DNA from 4 places in the Mesorhizobium sp. B2-1-3A genome. Region 1 is predicted to be linked to each of the others. Evidence: riboswitches for the same ligand, from Rfam matches in the RefSeq annotation. Region 1 holds a riboswitch; each other region holds the start of a gene.
The links. Region 1 has a riboswitch for cobalamin ahead of FJ977_RS24780 (hypothetical protein). Riboswitches for the same ligand answer to the same signal wherever they lie in the genome.
Positions count from the first base shown of each region.

Region 1 (4,204 bases):
AGGCGGCAAGACAGCTCAGAGCCGCGGCCTGATCGGAGCGGAGCCGCCAGCGCATCCGATGGCGGCTCCGCTATCTCATCGTCTTGACGCATTCCCAAGGGAAAGCCCTCAGGGTCGGCTGATCTCCTCGAGATACCAGCCGATATAGCGCAGCTCGTTGTACTCCATCGGCGCGATCGGTCCGGGTACGAAATAGTGCGATCGCACGCCGCGCGCGGTGTGCTCGATGATTTTCTTGTCCTCGTCGGTGGTGACCTTCCACAGCCAGGTCAGTTTCTCCAGATCGTAATCCTGGCCCTCGACCGCGTCACCGCGCACCAGCCAGATGAGTTCCATCTCGCAGGTATCAGCCGTCTTCGGAATGAAGCGGTAGATCATGCCGTGGTCGGGGTAGCAGACGAGGAAGCTCGTGCCGCCGAGATGGATGGAGGTGACGCCACCATCGTAATCGGTGAAGCGGCCCATCAGCGGTGCCACCGGCGAGCCGTCCTGGCTGCCGCTCGAAACACCATCGTAGAGCGCGTAGCGGAAAGTGTGGATGGCTTCCTGTCCAGCGGCCGAATTCCGCCAGCGGTCGCCGCTGCCGATCTCGATACCGAGCGCGCGGGTGCGTTGCTCCATCGCGGCGTTGAGCTGTTCGATCATCTCGGTCGGTTTTTCCAGAGTATGCGTCTGCGAATATTCCGGATGCGCCGGACCGCAATGATAGCACTCGACATAGTTCTCGACGGCGAGCTTCCAGTTGGCGTCAACCTGATAGGTCTCGCGATGCGCCACCCTGGCATCAGCCCAACCATACTGGCCGCAGCTGGTTCGCAGCGACTGTTCGACCGGATCGAAATCCGGTGGCATCTCGGCGAAGGAAATGAACACCAGACCTTCGGCGAGGCGGACATGCAGCTTCTTCAATCCATGCGCGGCGCGGTCGAAATCCTTCGGCATCAGGCGGGCGGCGCGCAGCGAACCGTCACTGGAATAGGTCCAGGCGTGATAGGGGCAGACGAAGGCTTTCGCATTGCCCTTCTGCCTGGTGCAGACCTCGGCGCCGCGATGACGGCAGACGTTGAGCATGGCATGGATGGCGCCATCCATGCCACGGGTCAGGATGATTGCTTCATCGCCGAGTTTGAACAGCTCGAAATCGCCGGGGTTTGGAATGACGCTGGAATGCGCGAGGCAATGCCAGTGGCGGCGAAAGACGCGTTCCATGTCGCGCTCGAAGATCGCCCGATCATGGTAGAACGCACGCATCAGGCCGTGGCCCGGCCGGTGCGCGGCCACCAGCCGGTCGATCGTATCGCCGTCGGCATGGGTTTGCTGGAGAGGATGCACGTTCATAACCCATTCCTGTCTGGCGATTTGGATGTCTGTGGTGGCCTGGTGCGTGTCAGATCTCGAGGCGCCGGCCCTTGTAGGCTTCTGGGATCGCCGCATCGCTGCCGAAGAAGGCGTGCCTGGACATGTCGGGCGAATAGCGACTGCCGGGTACGCTGCGGCCAAGCGCTTCGGCCACGGCACGGATGTGATGCGGGGCCGCGCCGCAGCAAAGCCCGATATAACGGACCCCGAGATCAAAGGCTTCCCGTGCGAATTCGGCGCATTCGTAGCGATTGCAGGTGAACGGGTCGAGCGCGGTCGGGAACGGCCGGTTGCCGGGAATGCAGGAACAGGCGCGGTCGGTCAGCGACTGGAAGGTCGGTTCCGCGTCAGTCGTGCGGTAGGGCACCGGCAGTGCGGCGACATGGCATGAGATGGCGTCGCGCACTTTGCGCACCACCGGCATCAGCGTCTTCGGCCCGCGCTGGCAGTTCAGTCCAACGACGTCGGCGCCCGCCGCCTCCAGCCGCTTGCAGGCATCGACGACCGAGACGCCGTCGAACATCTTTTCCTCACGGTGGACGGAGAGCGTGACCACGGTCGGCAGGCCGGTTTTCTTCATCACGTCGAGCGCGATCTCGGCCTCGCCGCACCAGTCGATGGTCTCGGCGATGAGGAAGTCGGCCCCCTCCTCCACCGCCCAGCCGATCTGCTCCTCGAACATGGCGCGCACGGCATCGTGGGTCTTCCTGTCGTCGGCTTCATAGGCATTGGTGTTGCAGATGTTGCCAGCCATAAGGCAATCATTGCGGTCGGCGACATCCTTGGCTATGCGCAACGCCTGACGGTTGATCTTTTCCAGAATATCCTCACGGCCGATCACCCTCAGCTTCTGGCGGTGAGCGTAATAGGTGAAGGCTTCGACAACCTCCGAGCCGGCATGGACGAAATCCTCATGCAGACGTGTCACCGCGTCCGGATGTTCGAGAACCACTTCCGGTACGAACGGGCCGGCCTGCAGATAGCCGCGACGTTCGAGTTCGAACAGATAGCCTTCGGCACAGATGACGGCGCCGGCGTCGAGACGTTCGAGCAGGCCGCGCTTGGCCGTGAGAGTAGATTTTGCAGACATGATTTCTTTCCTCGGCACTTAGAGATTGCGGACGCGCGACGGCCAGGCGCTGGTTCCGGCGACGACGGCAAGCAAGGTGCGCAGCCGCAAGACGTCCGGATGCAGATGGCCGCAGCGGTCGATCAGCGCGATCTTTTTCAAGGCCGCGGCCTCCAGATCGGCGTCATGCGGCACCGACAGCAGCCAGTCGGAGAACACTTCTTCCGGTGGCGGCAGCGGCGAGACGGCGCGCATCGTCGCCGCATTGACGCGACGCACCGTGCGAGGGCGTTGCGGTCTGCCGGGCGCGAGCCCCGGTATTTCATTGTGCGAATCCATGTTCGTCCTTCTTTGCAAGGACTGAACCTGGTGGTGATGGAGGAAAGCCACGGTCGGCGCTGAGGCCGGTCCGCATCTACCTCTTGACCGCCCACCGCGATCAGTCGAGTTCAAATCTGTTCGAGGCTGGTTTCCGGGCTCCGAAGGGGTCTTTTTGGACCGGTTCCGACACCTTCCCAGGCATTTGCCCAGTGGTCTGTTGTCGGAACGCACGCTTCGCTACCGTTGCGGGGGCAGCGCCGGAATCTCACCGGCTTCCCAATTATCCCTCCGGCCGAATCGACTGAAGGGCACCTTGAACCCCACGATATAAGCACCTGCTCGCCAAGGCCGTCCACACGGAAACGACACGGTCGGGGCGGAAAGCCGATAGAGCACCGACACGAGGGCCTCGTTCCGGCAGGTCGAACACATTCCCGTGTGATCGATCACATCTCGTTGACAGTAACAGCGCCGGCTGAATAGGCTGGCGTCAGAGTTACGGGTTTGGAAGCCGGTGAAATTCCGGCACGGTCGCGCCACTGTGATCAGCAATTGTTCTTGCTGAAAGTCAGGCCTTCTCCCGTGAAAATGGTTTCGATCAACGGGACGCTGAATCCCAGGAGAGCCTTAATGTCCAATACCACCTTTGCACCAACCTACGGTCCGGTTCCGATCCCGGCGAAAGAGCTTCTTCCGTGGGCGATCTTCGGCGGTCTCTTGTGCCTGCTTGCGATCTATTTCGTCGGCGCGGAAGAAGGTGCCACCTCGATGATTTCGGGCATGTATGTCCATGAATGGGTACATGACGGTCGCCACCTGCTCGGCTTCCCTTGCCACTAAGAGTTGGCCATTGAGAGCTGGCCATCCCGAAGGGATGCCGTCCTGATCATTTGTTTTAGCGCGTGACAGCAACCGAAAGGCCGGGGGCTTTTCGAGGTCATGCTTCGGGGATCATGAACATGGTTGGTAGTCTTCTGCTGCGCGGCATGCTGGTCGGCATCGTCGCAGGGCTTCTCGCATTTGGTTTTGCCAAGATCTACGGCGAGCCGCAGGTCGACCGGGCCATTGCCTTCGAGGAACAAACCGCCCAGGCCGCTGGCGAAGCGCCCGAGCCTGAACTCGTCAGCCGTCCTACACAGGCCGGGTTCGGCCTCCTGACCGGCGTGCTGGTCTATGCCACGTCGATCGGCGGGCTGTTTTCGCTGGTCTTCGCCTACACCTATGGCCGCATCAGCAGCCTGGGACCGCGCGCCACCTCCGCAGTACTGGCCCTGGCAGCCTTCGTTTCAATCGTTCTGGTTCCGGACCTAAAATATCCCGCCAATCCACCTTCGGTCGGCAATCCCGACACGATAGGGTCGCGGACAGTGCTGTTCTTCATCATGCTGGTGATCTCCATTGCCGCATTGACGGCGGCGGTCGGGCTGTCACGAAGGCTTTGGGCACAGTATGGCC
Region 1 is NZ_VFWK01000006.1:39,059-43,262, reverse strand. Features, by position in the region: gene metE (5-methyltetrahydropteroyltriglutamate--homocysteine S-methyltransferase) at 1-32, shown strand, start outside; gene FJ977_RS24790 (aromatic ring-hydroxylating dioxygenase subunit alpha) at 109-1,338, opposite strand; gene FJ977_RS24785 (homocysteine S-methyltransferase family protein) at 1,388-2,449, opposite strand; gene FJ977_RS24780 (hypothetical protein) at 2,468-2,767, opposite strand; cobalamin riboswitch at 2,874-3,080, opposite strand; adenosylcobalamin (AdoCbl) riboswitch at 3,246-3,335, shown strand; gene FJ977_RS24775 (CbtB domain-containing protein) at 3,380-3,589, shown strand; gene FJ977_RS24770 (CbtA family protein) at 3,709-4,204, shown strand, end outside.

Region 2 (4,204 bases), on a different contig from region 1:
GGCCGAGATCGACCGCCGCGTGCGCCAGGCGGCGGAAATCCTGCAGCTGACCAAATATCTCGACCGGCTGCCCAAGGCGATGTCGGGTGGCCAGCGCCAGCGCGTCGCCATCGGCCGCGCCATCGTGCGCAATCCGAAAGTGTTCCTGTTCGACGAGCCGCTGTCGAACCTTGACGCCGCACTGCGCGTCGCCACGCGCATCGAGATCGCCAAGCTCAAGGAATCGATGCCCAACACGACCATGATCTACGTCACCCACGACCAGGTCGAGGCGATGACGCTGGCCGATCGCATCGTCGTACTCAAGGATGGCCACATCGAGCAGGTCGGCACGCCGATGGATCTCTACAAGAAGCCCGGCAATCTGTTCGTCGCCCAGTTCATCGGCTCGCCGGCCATGAACATCCTGCCGGCGACGATCGACAAATCAGGCAGCCCGACCGTCGTCAGCCATGTCGGCGGGCGCAAGGCTACGGTGCCGATCACGACGCCGGCCTCGGCGAAGGGTGCGGCTGTAAGCTTCGGCGTGCGGCCGGAGGACCTGATCATCGCCACCGGCGCGGACTATCTGTTCGAGGGAACGGTCGATTACGTCGAGCAGCTCGGCGAGGTTCAACTGGTCTATGCCGACATCGGCCGCGCCGACCTGCCCCTGGTGACCAAGCTGCCGGGCAATGTCGAGGTCAAGCGCGGCTCGACGCTGCGGCTGACCGCCAATGCCGAGGACTTGCATATCTTCGACACGGACGGGCGGTCCTTCGCGCTGCATGAAGCGGAAGCAAAGGCCGCTTAAGAAGCCCGTCTTGACGGCAGAAACAAAAAGAGCGGCGGGCAAGGCCCGCCGCTCTCTTTTACGATCGACTTTGGCTGTTAGTGGCCGAAGAGGTTCCGGTCGGCGCCCTGGGGCGCGGACTTCTGCACATCGCCCGACGAATTGAGCAGCTTGTAGACGGGCGAATCGCCGTTGCGGATCGAAGCCGTGCGCGAGTTGTCGACAGAAGTCGCGGCAGGCTGGTTGGCGCCATTGGAGTTGAAGTTGTCACTTCCGGCGAAAGCGCTGCCCGAGAGAGCGAGAACGGCGGCGGCGGCGATGATGATCTTGTTCATTTCAAGTCTCCTGAATTTCAAGTTTCAACGGGACGGCAGGCAGGCCCGCCACCCCGGAGAATCGGCCGTTAGTGGCCGAAGAGGTTGCGGTCGGCACCCTGGACAGGTGTCTGGGCAGCCGGTTCCGACTTCTTGATCGAAGCGGTGTACGAGCTGTCGGTCGAAGTGACAGCGGGCTGGTTGGCGCCATTGGAGCCGTAGTTGTCGCTGCCGGCGAAGGCGCTGCCGGAGATAGCCAGAACGGCGGCGGCAGCAAGGATGATCTTCTTCATTTCAAGTCTCCTGAATTCTTCGAGTTCCGCCAAGGCGGCGAGCCAGGGCCACCGCCTGCTGGAAATCGACTGTTAGTTGTTGCCGAAGAGGTTGCGATCGGCACCCGTGACAGGCGCCTGAGCAGCCGGTTCCGACTTCTTGGTCGAAGCGGTGTACGAATTGTCGACGGCAGCAGTGGCTGCAGCGGCATTCGAACCATAGTGATCGCTACCAGCGAAGGCGCTGCCGGAAATGGCCAGAAGGGCGGCGGCAGTGAGAACAATCTTTTTCATTTTTGGTACTCCAGTATTTTCCCGTCCGTCTAGCGGCGTGTCTTGGGATTAAAATCGCGTCGTTCGGACAGCCCCGATGTGGGAAAGCCATGTGGCCGTTTCCAATCACGAAGTTGTTCCGTGTGGACCAAGAATCCACCACTTGAAATTGTACCAAGGCATTCCATTGCAAACATTTTTCTTTTTGATATCAATCGATTAGATAAAACCAGCAATACGATCACCTGATGTATCGAAGGCTCAGCGTTCACAGCGTGCTGTACGCACCGTCAACAGAAACGAACCGTTCGGTTCGATTTTAGAATCTGCTAATAGTCACTTTTCGAAACCGTTAACCCTTTTTGCTTCGGTTCCGGGACGATTTCGATAGCCGGCATCGTCGTCACCGAGACGCGTTTCGTGGCCGTTCTTCCTGACTCCATGGTTGCTGAAGCGTGTCGCGCCACATGGATGCGATGTCGCTTTCATGCCGATGTCGCATGCGCTGTCGTGATTAGATCATGGCCATCTCAGGTGCCGCTTCGTGACGACGGGGCGGAGAATTGGGAAGCCGGTCAAAGTCCGGCGCTGCCCCCGCAACGGTGGTGGAGTTCAAGTCGCAACGGGAGACCACTGGGCGGAAGCCTGGGAAGGTGTCGCGACCGTCCGAAAGGACACTCCAGAGCCCGGAAACCAGCCCGAGATTTTTGAACTCGACTGATCGCGGTGGGCGGTCAAGAGGTGGATAGTGCATGACCAGCGCTTCGCCGGGACTGCATCCGATCCTTCCTCCATCACCACCATAGTCAGTCCTTAAACACGAGGACAGGACATGGATGTGCGCAACGATATGCTGAGGCTCTTGAACAGCCGCAGAGAGGGTTTCTCGCTCGAGCAGCCTTTCTACACCGGCCCGGACTATTTCAAGCTCGACATGGAGCTGATCTGGTACCGCGACTGGCTTTTCATCGGCCATGATTGCGAATTGCCCAAGCCCGGCAGCTTCATCACCGTACAGATCGGCGACTACCCGGTCGTGCTGGTGCGCGATCAGCAGGGCAAGATCAACGCCTTCCACAATTCCTGCCGCCATCGCGGCAGCAGGGTCTGCAACACGGACAAGGGCACGGCCGCCAAACTGGTCTGTCCCTATCACCAGTGGACCTATGAGCTCGACGGTCGCCTCCTGTTTGCCCGCCAGATGGCCGATGGCTTCGACAAGAGCCAGTTCGGGCTGAAGCCGGTCGCTTGCGAAAGCGTCGCCGGCTACATCTTCATCTGCCTGGCGAAGGATCCAGCCGACTTCGCCCCGATGCGGGCGATGATCGAACCCTATCTCAAGCCGCACCGGCTCAGCGAGGCAAAGATCGCCTTCGAGAGCACCATCGTCGAAAAGGGCAATTGGAAGCTCGTCTGGGAAAACAACCGCGAGTGCTATCACTGCGCGGGCAATCACCCGGAGCTGTGCAAAACCTTCCCGGAAGCACCGACCGTGACCGGAGTGCAAGGCGCCGACAGCGATCCGGAGATGCTGGCGCACTGGGCCAAATGCGAAGCGGCCGGCCTGCCGAGCAAGTTCCGCATCGACCCGGCGGGGCAATACCGCGCCACGCGGGCGCCGCTGCTGCGCGATGCGGTCAGCTACACGATGAACGGCAAGCGGGCGGTGAAGAAGAACCTCTCCGACAGCGTCTCGGCCGACCGTATCGGCACATTGATGCACTATCACTACCCGACGACCTGGAATCATATCCTCATCGACCATGCCGTCACCTTCCGCGTGCTGCCGATCAGCGCCACCGAAACCGCCGTGACGACCAAATGGCTGGTGCACAAGGATGCGATCGAGGGCGTCGACTACGATCTTGCCGAGCTCACCCATGTGTGGACCGAGACCAACGATCAGGACCGCCGCATAGTCGAGGAAAATGCCCTCGGCATCCTGTCGCCGGCCTATGAGCCCGGCCCCTATTCGGAGCTTCACGAGGGCGGCGTGATCCAGTTCGTCGACTGGTACGCCCGCTTCATCGGTCCGCGCCTTGCCGAAGGCGGCCGGCCGGCGTTGCGCAGCGTCGCCTGAGAGGTTGAGGGATGAATGCGATGACCGACCTTGGCCTCTATCGCCATCTCGATCAGATGGCCCCCTGGAACGACAGGCTGCAGGTGCTGGAAGTGATCGGCGTCAGCGACGAGGCGCCTGACGTCAAGACCTTCACTTTCCGATCCGACAACCAGACCTGGTTCCGCTACAAGCCGGGCCAGTTCGTGACGCTGGAGCTGCCTGCGCCGGACGGGCCGCTGATGCGCACCTATACGCTGTCCTCCTCGCCGTCGCGGCCCTTCTCGATCGCGGTCACGGTGAAGGCGCAGGCCGGCAGCATCGGCACGCGCTGGATGTTCGATCACCTGACACCCGGTTCGCACGTCAAGGCCTATGGGCCGAGCGGCGACTTTTCACTGCACAGCCATCCGGCGGCCAAATACCTGTTCATCTCGGCCGGTTCCGGCGTGACGCCGATGATGTCGATGCTGCGCTGGCTGAACGACTGCGCGCCATGGACCGATGTCGGCTT
Region 2 is NZ_VFWK01000002.1:321,934-326,137, forward strand. Features, by position in the region: gene ugpC (sn-glycerol-3-phosphate ABC transporter ATP-binding protein UgpC) at 1-793, shown strand, start outside; gene FJ977_RS08060 (DUF680 domain-containing protein) at 871-1,107, opposite strand; gene FJ977_RS08065 (DUF680 domain-containing protein) at 1,176-1,379, opposite strand; gene FJ977_RS08070 (DUF680 domain-containing protein) at 1,452-1,652, opposite strand; cobalamin riboswitch at 2,147-2,348, shown strand; gene FJ977_RS08075 (aromatic ring-hydroxylating dioxygenase subunit alpha) at 2,464-3,711, shown strand; gene FJ977_RS08080 (hybrid-cluster NAD(P)-dependent oxidoreductase) at 3,732-4,204, shown strand, end outside.
Region 2: linked by a shared signal. The riboswitch ahead of FJ977_RS08075 (aromatic ring-hydroxylating dioxygenase subunit alpha) and the one ahead of FJ977_RS24780 (hypothetical protein) in region 1 are both predicted to bind cobalamin.

Region 3 (4,204 bases), on a different contig from region 1:
CTCGGGCATCAGCACGCCGGCGGCGTGGCGCATCGAGCGCAGGCCTTTCTGGTTGACCTCGCAGATCGCCGCATCCTCCTCCAGCACCTGTGTGCCGAAGGCGATGATGTTGTCGATGTCGGTTGCGGCCAGCGCCTCGGGGGCGAACAGCCATTCGGCGACAAGTTCCGTCTGTTCCGGCCCGAGCGGTACCAGCCGGACGGTCCTGACATAGTCGACATGGCCGACGATGAACATCGAGGGCAGGCTGGTGGCGTAGGTCTGGCCAGCGGCGCGTTCGGCCGGTGTCAATCCCGGGAAGATCGGCCCATGGGTCTTGCCGTCGCTCGACCAGGTTTCGGCGCCCGTCCGCAGACCACCGGAAAACTCCGGCGCGTCATTGTCGGCGTGGCGGGTCCATTCGGGGTCGTCATGCCGGCTCATCAGGCCGCGGCCATAGATCGGCACCAGCCGCGACAGGTCCTTGTGGACGCCCGGACAATGCAGGCACTCGTTGAAGTTCTCCCAAAAGATCTTCCAGTTGCAGTGCATCACCTTGCGCAGCACATGGCCCGTCACCAGCGTTTCCAGAGGCCAGTTGCCGAGATTGCCGGAGGCAGGGTCGAAGGATGCCTGCGCCGAGCCGGCCGCATCCTCCTGCAAATTGATGAACACGAAGCCGCGCCATACCGAGAGTGCGACGCGATAGAGCGGATGGTCGGCCTTGTCGAAGCCGTCCGGCAATGATTTCGACGGCACGCGCACGAGGTCGCCGCGAAGCGAATAGGACCAGGCATGATAGGGGCAGGTGATCAGCCGCGCCTTCAGCCGGCCCTCGCTCTCCTGGCAAAGCTGCGAGCCGCGATGCCGGCACGTGTTGTGGAAGGCACGCAGCGCGCCGGTGTCGTCGCGCAGCACGATGATGTCCTGCGTGCCGATGCGGAATCGGCGGAAGGCCAGCGGCTGGGCCAGATCGGCCTCGCGGCAGACCAGCAGCCAGTTCTTGTACCAGATGGCATCGAGGTCCAGCTGATAAGCCGCTTCATCCCAATACGCCGATGAGGGCAGGGTGGGTTCGGCCTGGGTCAAGCCGTTATAGGGATCGCGCTCGCTGGCAATGGGTTGCATGGCTGGCTTCCTGTGAAGTGGCCAGCCGACACCCGGCCGGCACAATTGTCAATTGTTGCGCCGATGACGGCTGATGTGGCCGGCATGGCGTAATCGCGCTGGTTACCGGCGGAATTTGGTTTGCCGGAGGCAATGATTCTGCCTATAGTCGCTGATGTCGTCGGTTCCATTTTGGAGCCAAGAGGGAATGCGGTGCGGGCTGACTTGTTGCCCAATGCCGTTGCTGCCCCCGCAACTGTGTGCGGTAGTCCTCTCCATATGCCACTGAAGATTTGTCTTCGGGAAGGTGGGGAAGGGCGCTGATCCGTGAGCCAGGAGACCTGCCGGCGACAGGAAACTGACTTCGATGCCCTCGGGTGGAGGGTGAAAGGACAAGACATGACTACCGCTTCCGTCTCCCGCGGCGCCTCCGTCTCCTCGCAGTCGCGCTTCATGCAGCTGGCGTTCGCCGCGCTGCTCGGCACCTTCATCATCGGCTTCGTCGGCTTCTCGCACATTGATGCGGTCCACAATGCTGGTCATGACAACCGGCATTCGATGGCGTTTCCCTGCCACTGACGAGGATCTGACATCATGAATCTGTTTCGCAACGTCGTGTTCATCGCGGCGATCGCAGGGCTCGTGGCCGGCGTCGTCCTCGCCTGCATGCAGGCCTATGCCACCGTGCCGCTGATCCTCAAGGCGGAAGTCTACGAACAGGCCGAAGGCGGCCATGACCATGCCGCGGCGCCGGCTGATGCCGCCAGCGGCAACGCAATGAGTTCCGCCGCGCCGGCGGCATCGAATGCCATGAGCGCTGCCACCCCGGCTCCGGCCGCAGCGGCTGCTCCGGCCGAAGACGAAGGCTGGGCGCCGGCCGACGGCTTCGAGCGTTTTGCCTTCAACGTGGTTTCCAACGTCGTCACCGGCATCGGTTTCGCGCTGATCCTGGTCGCTGTTTCGGAATTCGCCGGCGGCATCGGCAACTGGCGCCAGGGCGTGTTCTGGGGCCTGGCCGGCTTTGCCGTGTTCACGCTGGCGCCCGGCCTCGGCCTGCCGCCGGAACTGCCCGCCATGCCGGCGGCCGACCTCACGCAGCGGCAGATCTGGTGGGTGGCAACGGTGGTCGCGACCGCCATCGGGCTTGGCCTGATCGCGTTCCGCAAGTCGCTGCCGCTCGCCATCCTTGCCGTGCTGCTGATCGTGGCGCCGCACATTGTCGGCGCGCCGCAGCCCGACAGCTTCGAGACACCGATCCCGGAAGGCCTGCACCACCAGTTCGTGGTGGCGGTGACGCTGACCAGTCTGGTGTTCTGGCTGGTGCTTGGCGCCGTCGTCGGCGTGGTGCGCGGACGCTTCACCGGCACCGCGACCAGCCTGCGCGACAGCTTTGCCTGATCGCGGCAGGCTGACCTTCATCATCGGTGGTGCGCGCTCGGGAAAGAGCGCGCATGCCGAAACCCTGGTGACGGCGTTGCCCTCGCCATGGACCTACATCGCCACCGCGCAAGCCTATGACGACGAGATGCGCGAGCGCATCGCGCTGCATCGGGCGCGGCGCGGCGCGGGCTGGACGACCATCGATGCGCCGCTCGACCTCGCCGGCGCGCTCGAGGCTTTGCCAGATAGCCGGCCTGTGCTGGTCGACTGCCTGACGCTGTGGCTGACCAATCACATGCTGGCTGACCATGACCTTGGGTTTGAATGCCGGCGGCTGGCGGATGTGTTGTCGCGGCCGCGCGGGCCGTGGTTCGTGGTATCCAACGAAGTCGGGCAAGGCATCGTGCCGGACAACGCACTGGCGCGCCGGTTTCGTGATGAGGCCGGTCGGCTCAACCAGCAGATCGCGGCGATCGCCGATACGGTGCTGCTGATGGTGGCGGGGCTGCCGCTCAAGGTGAAATGAAATGACCGATATCGATGGCAAGACCACCGAAGACAGGGACGAAGAGCGCCACCGCGCCAAGATGGCCAAGCGCAAGGCGGTGCAGGACGCCGAGGTGGCGGCCAAGACGATCGAGAAGGGTCTGCTGATCGTCAACACCGGCCCGGGCAAGGGCAAGACGACAGCAGCGTTCGGTTTGGCGCTCCGCATGCTCGGCTATGGCAAGCGCGTCGGCGTCGTCCAGTTCATCAAGGGCAAGTGGCACACGGGCGAGAAGGACGCTTTCGCGGCCTTCGGCGACCGCGTCGTCTGGCACGCAATGGGCGAGGGCTTCACCTGGGAGACGCAGGATCTGAAGCGCGATATCGCCGCTGCCGAAGCCGCCTGGGCCAAGGCGCTGGAGCTGATCGCCGATCCGTCGATCAGCCTTGTCGTGCTCGATGAGCTCAATATAGCATTGCGCTACGACTATCTCGATCTCGACAAGGTGGTTGCAGCGCTGAAAGCGCGTCGCGAGGGCCTGCATGTTGTCGTCACTGGCCGCAATGCCAAGCCGGCGCTTGTCGAAGCGGCCGACCTGGTCACCGAAATGGGTGTGACCAAGCACCATTTTTCGGCGGGCGTGAAAGCCCAGCAAGGGATCGAGTTCTAGAACGCCAGAACCGCGATCACCGAGACCAAGCCGAACAGCGCGATCAGCAGATAGTCGGCGACGCGGTAGAGTTTCAGCGCCCGCCTGATGTCACCGCTGTCGACGTCGCGGCGGCCGCCTTCACCCATGAAGACATCCTCGACCAGCACGCCGCCATAGCTGCGCGGTCCGGCCAGTGCCAGACCGAGCGCGCCCGCCATTGCCGCTTCCGGCCAGCCGGCGTTGGGCGAGCGGTGTTTTTTCGCGTCGCGCCACACCGCATGCCAGGCGCCGCGGGGATCGGCGTCCCTGACCAGGAAAGCCGCCAGCACGATCAGCAGCGCCGTCAGCCGAGAGGCCGGCAGGTTGATCCAGTCGTCGAAGCGCGCCGCCGCCCAGCCGAAGGCCTCGTGGCGCGGGGTGCGGTGGCCGATCATCGAATCGGCGGTGTTGGCGGCCTTGTAGGCGGCTCCGCCGGCCAGCCCGCCGACACCGGTCCAGAAGGCGGGAGCGACGATGCCGTCGGAAAAATTCTCCGCCAGGCTTTCGATCGCCGCACGGCAGACGGCGGCGCGGTCGAGCGCCTCGGGATCGCGGCCAAC
Region 3 is NZ_VFWK01000004.1:14,254-18,457, forward strand. Features, by position in the region: gene FJ977_RS15750 (aromatic ring-hydroxylating dioxygenase subunit alpha) at 1-1,107, opposite strand, end outside; cobalamin riboswitch at 1,252-1,450, shown strand; gene FJ977_RS15755 (CbtB domain-containing protein) at 1,486-1,665, shown strand; gene FJ977_RS15760 (CbtA family protein) at 1,681-2,484, shown strand; gene cobU (bifunctional adenosylcobinamide kinase/adenosylcobinamide-phosphate guanylyltransferase) at 2,477-2,992, shown strand; gene cobO (cob(I)yrinic acid a,c-diamide adenosyltransferase) at 2,994-3,623, shown strand; gene cbiB (adenosylcobinamide-phosphate synthase CbiB) at 3,620-4,204, opposite strand, start outside.
Region 3: linked by a shared signal. The riboswitch ahead of FJ977_RS15755 (CbtB domain-containing protein) and the one ahead of FJ977_RS24780 (hypothetical protein) in region 1 are both predicted to bind cobalamin.

Region 4 (4,204 bases), on a different contig from region 1:
TCGAGGGGGAGGGGGACGACGCCGCGGTTCGGCTCGTAGTAGCCAGCCTTCGGGACCGCGACTGGCTCAACAATGTCTGCCTGCGACCCCGCCAGCCGCGCCAGCCTCTGCACCAGCGCGCTCATATTGGCCGGGCCGCCCTCGCGAAAATAGCCGAGCAGCGCGTCCAATTCCTGGCGCGGCAGCGTCGAGGCTTCGATCAGCCTGAGGTCCTCGTCATGGCTTTCGCCGGGGAGCAGCGCGAGTTTAATGCCGCGTTCGCGGGCAATCGAGGCAAGCTGGTCGCAGCCATAGCGCCACCAGTCATAGCCGCCGAGGATGCGCACCAGGATGATCTTGGCGTGGCGGGCGACGCTGTCGATCCAGAGGTCGACGGACATGGGATGGCGCAGGTCGCGCAGTGCCGCCAGCCGCATCGAGGGCAGGCGGCCGGCATCCGCCTTCCAGGCCGCGGCCAGGCCGGCAAGGTCGCTGTCGGTGAAGGACAGGGCCACGATATCCGCCGGCGTCTGCCGCAGATCGACCGGCTCGGCGAGATCGTCGAGCGAGGCGGAGGTCGTGGTGAGGATATGCATCGCGGTCCGTGTCTGAAAATCAGCCGGCGAGTATAGCCTCGATTGCCGGGCGGTTCAGCCCCTTGAGGCCGATGACGACGAGGCGCGAGCGGCGGTCGTCCTCGGCCGTCCAGGCGCGGTCATAGTAATGATTGACGCGCGGGCCGACGGCCTGCAGCAGGAGCCGCATCGGCTTGCCACCGACCTCGACGAAGCCTTTCACGCGCAGCACGTTTTCCTGTTCGGCGGCGGTGGCGACGCGCTTTGCCAGCTCGTCCGGATTGGCGATCGAGGGGATGTCGACGATGAAGGTGTCGAAGTCGTCATGCTCATGGTCGAACGCGCCGTCATGATGGGATTTGCGGTTCTCGATATCGTCCTCGACGGCGAGACCGAGGCCGAGCAGCACCGAGGGATCGACCTTGCCATGCGAGGTCGGCACGATCTTCACGGCGCGGGCCGAATGTTCGTTGACGATGGCATTGGCGCGGGCCGAGCCGGCGGCGTCCATCAGATCGCTCTTCGACAGGATGATCAGGTCCGCGCAGGCGATCTGGTCCTCGAACACTTCCTCGACCGGGTCGTCATGGTCAAGGCTCTCATCCCCGGCGCGCTGCGCCTGCAGGGCGTCCATATCGTTGGCGACGCGGCCTTCGGCAAGTGCGGGACCATCGACCACGGCGATGACGCCATCGACCGTGACACGGCTCTTCACCGTCGGCCACTGAAAAGCCTGGACCAGCGGCTTGGGCAGGGCCAGGCCCGAGGTTTCGATCAGGATGTGGTCGACCTTCGGCGTCAACGACAGGATCTGGTCGAGCGCCGGCACGAAATCGTCGGCCACGGTGCAGCAGATGCAGCCATTGGCCAGTTCGACGATATTTTCCTCCGGGCAGGTGTCGATGCCGCAGCCCTTCAAAATCTCGCCGTCAATGCCGATGTCGCCGAACTCGTTGACGATGATGGCGATACGCTTGCCGCCGGCGTTTTCCAGGAGATGGCGGACCAGCGTCGTCTTGCCGGCGCCGAGGAAGCCGGTGACGACGGTGCAGGGGACGCGGGATACGGAAGCGCTCATGATCAGTCCTTCAGCATGTCGAGGGGAGGGATGCGGGCAACAAGGCCGCGCTTGAGGGAATCGGGGCGGCCGCGCCACGGGATGAGGCCGTCGGTCGAGGTGGCGAAGAGTTTGGCGCCGGTGACGAGGTCGGCGCCGCTGGCCACGGTCAGGTCGCCGAACACATAGCTCCAGCAGCCATCGCGCAGGATCGCGGCGCTCAGCCGGCGCTTGCAGTTGCCGAGACATTCCACCGTGCGGACGCGGATGTTGTCATCGGCTGCGGCGCGGCGCGTGTCCTCAGCCAACAGTTCTCCGGCGCGGGGATGGGCGTCGGAACCGGTCTCGTCGCGACAGGAGGCGCAGACGATGACCGTGACGCCGGCCAAGGCTTCGCTGTCGGCGGACGAATTGTCCGCTGTGCCAGCCGAAAAACTGCTGTTCTGGTCCAAAAAGCCGGGCTCCTTGCCCGGAAACCCGCCGGGCGATCGGATTCTCTTGTCGCAGACGGCAGGTCTCCTGGCTCGCGGGTCATCGCCTTGGGTGCCGCCTTCCCGGGAAACTCCCAGTGGCTTTCGGCCTTGGCTCTTCGCTTACAGTTGCGGGGACAGCCGCGGATTTGAGATCGAAATCCCGCACCGCATTCCCTCTTAGCCCCTGCCGTTGCGGGCAAGGGACCGTCTGGACGGGATTTAGGCTTTTGCAGGCAGCGGTGTCAACGCACGGCTACGACACGGCGATGTCGGCCAGCGCCGGACCCAGATCGCCTGCCGGAGTCACGTCCATGCGTTCAAGGCCAAGCCAGCCCTGCATCTGCTTCAATTCCTCGAAGAGCTGAGCGGCGGTTTCAGGCGGCGCGCCGGTCTCGGGGTAGGCGGCATGGACGCGCAGGACGCTCGCCGGCCGGTCCGCCTTGAGGTCGACGCGCGCGACGATCCGGTCGCCGAGCAGGAAGGGGAGGACGTAATAGCCGTATTGGCGCTTTTCAGCCGGTGTGTAGATTTCGATCCGGTAGTGGAAATCGAACAGCCGCTCCGAGCGCGAGCGCTCGAAGACGACTGGATCGAAGGGCGCCAGCAAAGCACGCGCCTCGATTTTCCGGGGCAGGCGCGCGTCCTTGTGAAGGTAGGCCGGCTTGTCCCAGCCTTCGACGCGTACCGGCAGCAATTCGCCCGACTCGACCAGTTCCTCCAGCCGACCCTTCATGTCGGCCGGCGACAGCCGGAAATAGTCGCGCAGGTCGCCCGATGTCGCCACGCCATGGGCGCGGGCCGAGATGCGCAGCAATTCGCGGTGTGCATCCTCGGCCGGGGGCACCGGCAGGTCGAGGATCGCCTGCGGCAGCACGCGCTCCGGCAGATCGTAGAAGCGCTCGAAGCCGCGGCGGTGCGCCGTGGTGATGCGCCCGGCCCAGAACAGCCATTCGAAGGCGTGCTTGGCATGGCTCCAGCCCCACCAGCCCCCGGAGCCTTTCTGGCCTTCGAGCGCCGAAGCCGCGATCGGGCCGCGCTCGACGACCGCGCGGTAGATGTCTTCTATATAGGCGGCGTGTTCGCGGCCCCATTTGGCCAGTCCCAGATACATTTCATCGCCTTGCTCGGCTCGCTGCATGCGCCAGCGCATCAGCGGGTAGGTCTCGACCGGCAGGAACGAGGCCTCGTGCGCCCAGTATTCGAAGACAGTGCGCTTGCGCGTCACGGCGGCATTGTCGAGCAGCGTGAGCGGGTAGGGGCCCAGGCGCGAATAGAGCGGCATATAATGAGCACGCACCACCGCACTGACGGAATCGATCTGCAGCAGGCCGGTGCGGGAGAGCACACGGGCGAAATGGCGGCGGTCAGGTGTGCCATTTGGGCGCGGATCGAGAAACCCTTGAGCGGCGAGTGCAATGCGGCGGGCGGCGGCAAGCGAGATTTTTTCCTTCATGCAGGCATCACTCTGAGGGGCTTCGGCTGTGGGTCGGGTCTTTGTCTGGGCAAGTTCTTGTCGCAAAACCGGGGTCCACTTTTGCGGAACCTGCGTGGTGATTCCAACCCATGCTAGCAGGGTTTTGGCGGCAACCATGTCAGGAGAGAAAAGTGGAGTAAAAAGCGAAGGAAATCAAACAGGAGCGGATCGGACCAGTTTCTCCGGATATGCCGTCCAGGTCGGCGTTTTGAACAAGGTTTGACTTGCTTCGCTGGAAGTGCTGCGCTAACCCTCGCCGCGTTGCAGCATAGGCCCCTTAAAACGGTTCAGCGGTTAAACTGTCACGCTTCCGCATTAAGGTCCGGTGCTGTAATCAAAGTGGATTGGCGCCAACGGAAAGCCGCTGCATGAACGCACTTCTCAGTTCGTACCTGCCTATCGTCCTGTTCATAGGCGTGGCACTGGTCGTCGGCCTGGCGCTGCTGGCCGCCCCGTTCCTGGTGGCCTACCGCAATCCCGATCCCGAAAAGCTTTCCGCCTACGAGTGCGGTTTCAATTCGTTCGACGATGCCCGCATGAAATTCGACATCCGTTTCTACCTGGTGTCGATCCTGTTCATCATCTTCGACCTGGAAGTGGCCTTCCTGTTCCCCTGGGCCGTGTCCTTCTCGAAGATCGGCATGCT
Region 4 is NZ_VFWK01000008.1:340,049-344,252, forward strand. Features, by position in the region: gene cobN (cobaltochelatase subunit CobN) at 1-575, opposite strand, end outside; gene cobW (cobalamin biosynthesis protein CobW) at 595-1,632, opposite strand; gene FJ977_RS30630 (DUF1636 family protein) at 1,635-2,063, opposite strand; cobalamin riboswitch at 2,103-2,308, opposite strand; gene FJ977_RS30635 (winged helix-turn-helix domain-containing protein) at 2,338-3,537, opposite strand; gene FJ977_RS30640 (NADH-quinone oxidoreductase subunit A) at 3,927-4,204, shown strand, end outside.
Region 4: linked by a shared signal. The riboswitch ahead of FJ977_RS30630 (DUF1636 family protein) and the one ahead of FJ977_RS24780 (hypothetical protein) in region 1 are both predicted to bind cobalamin.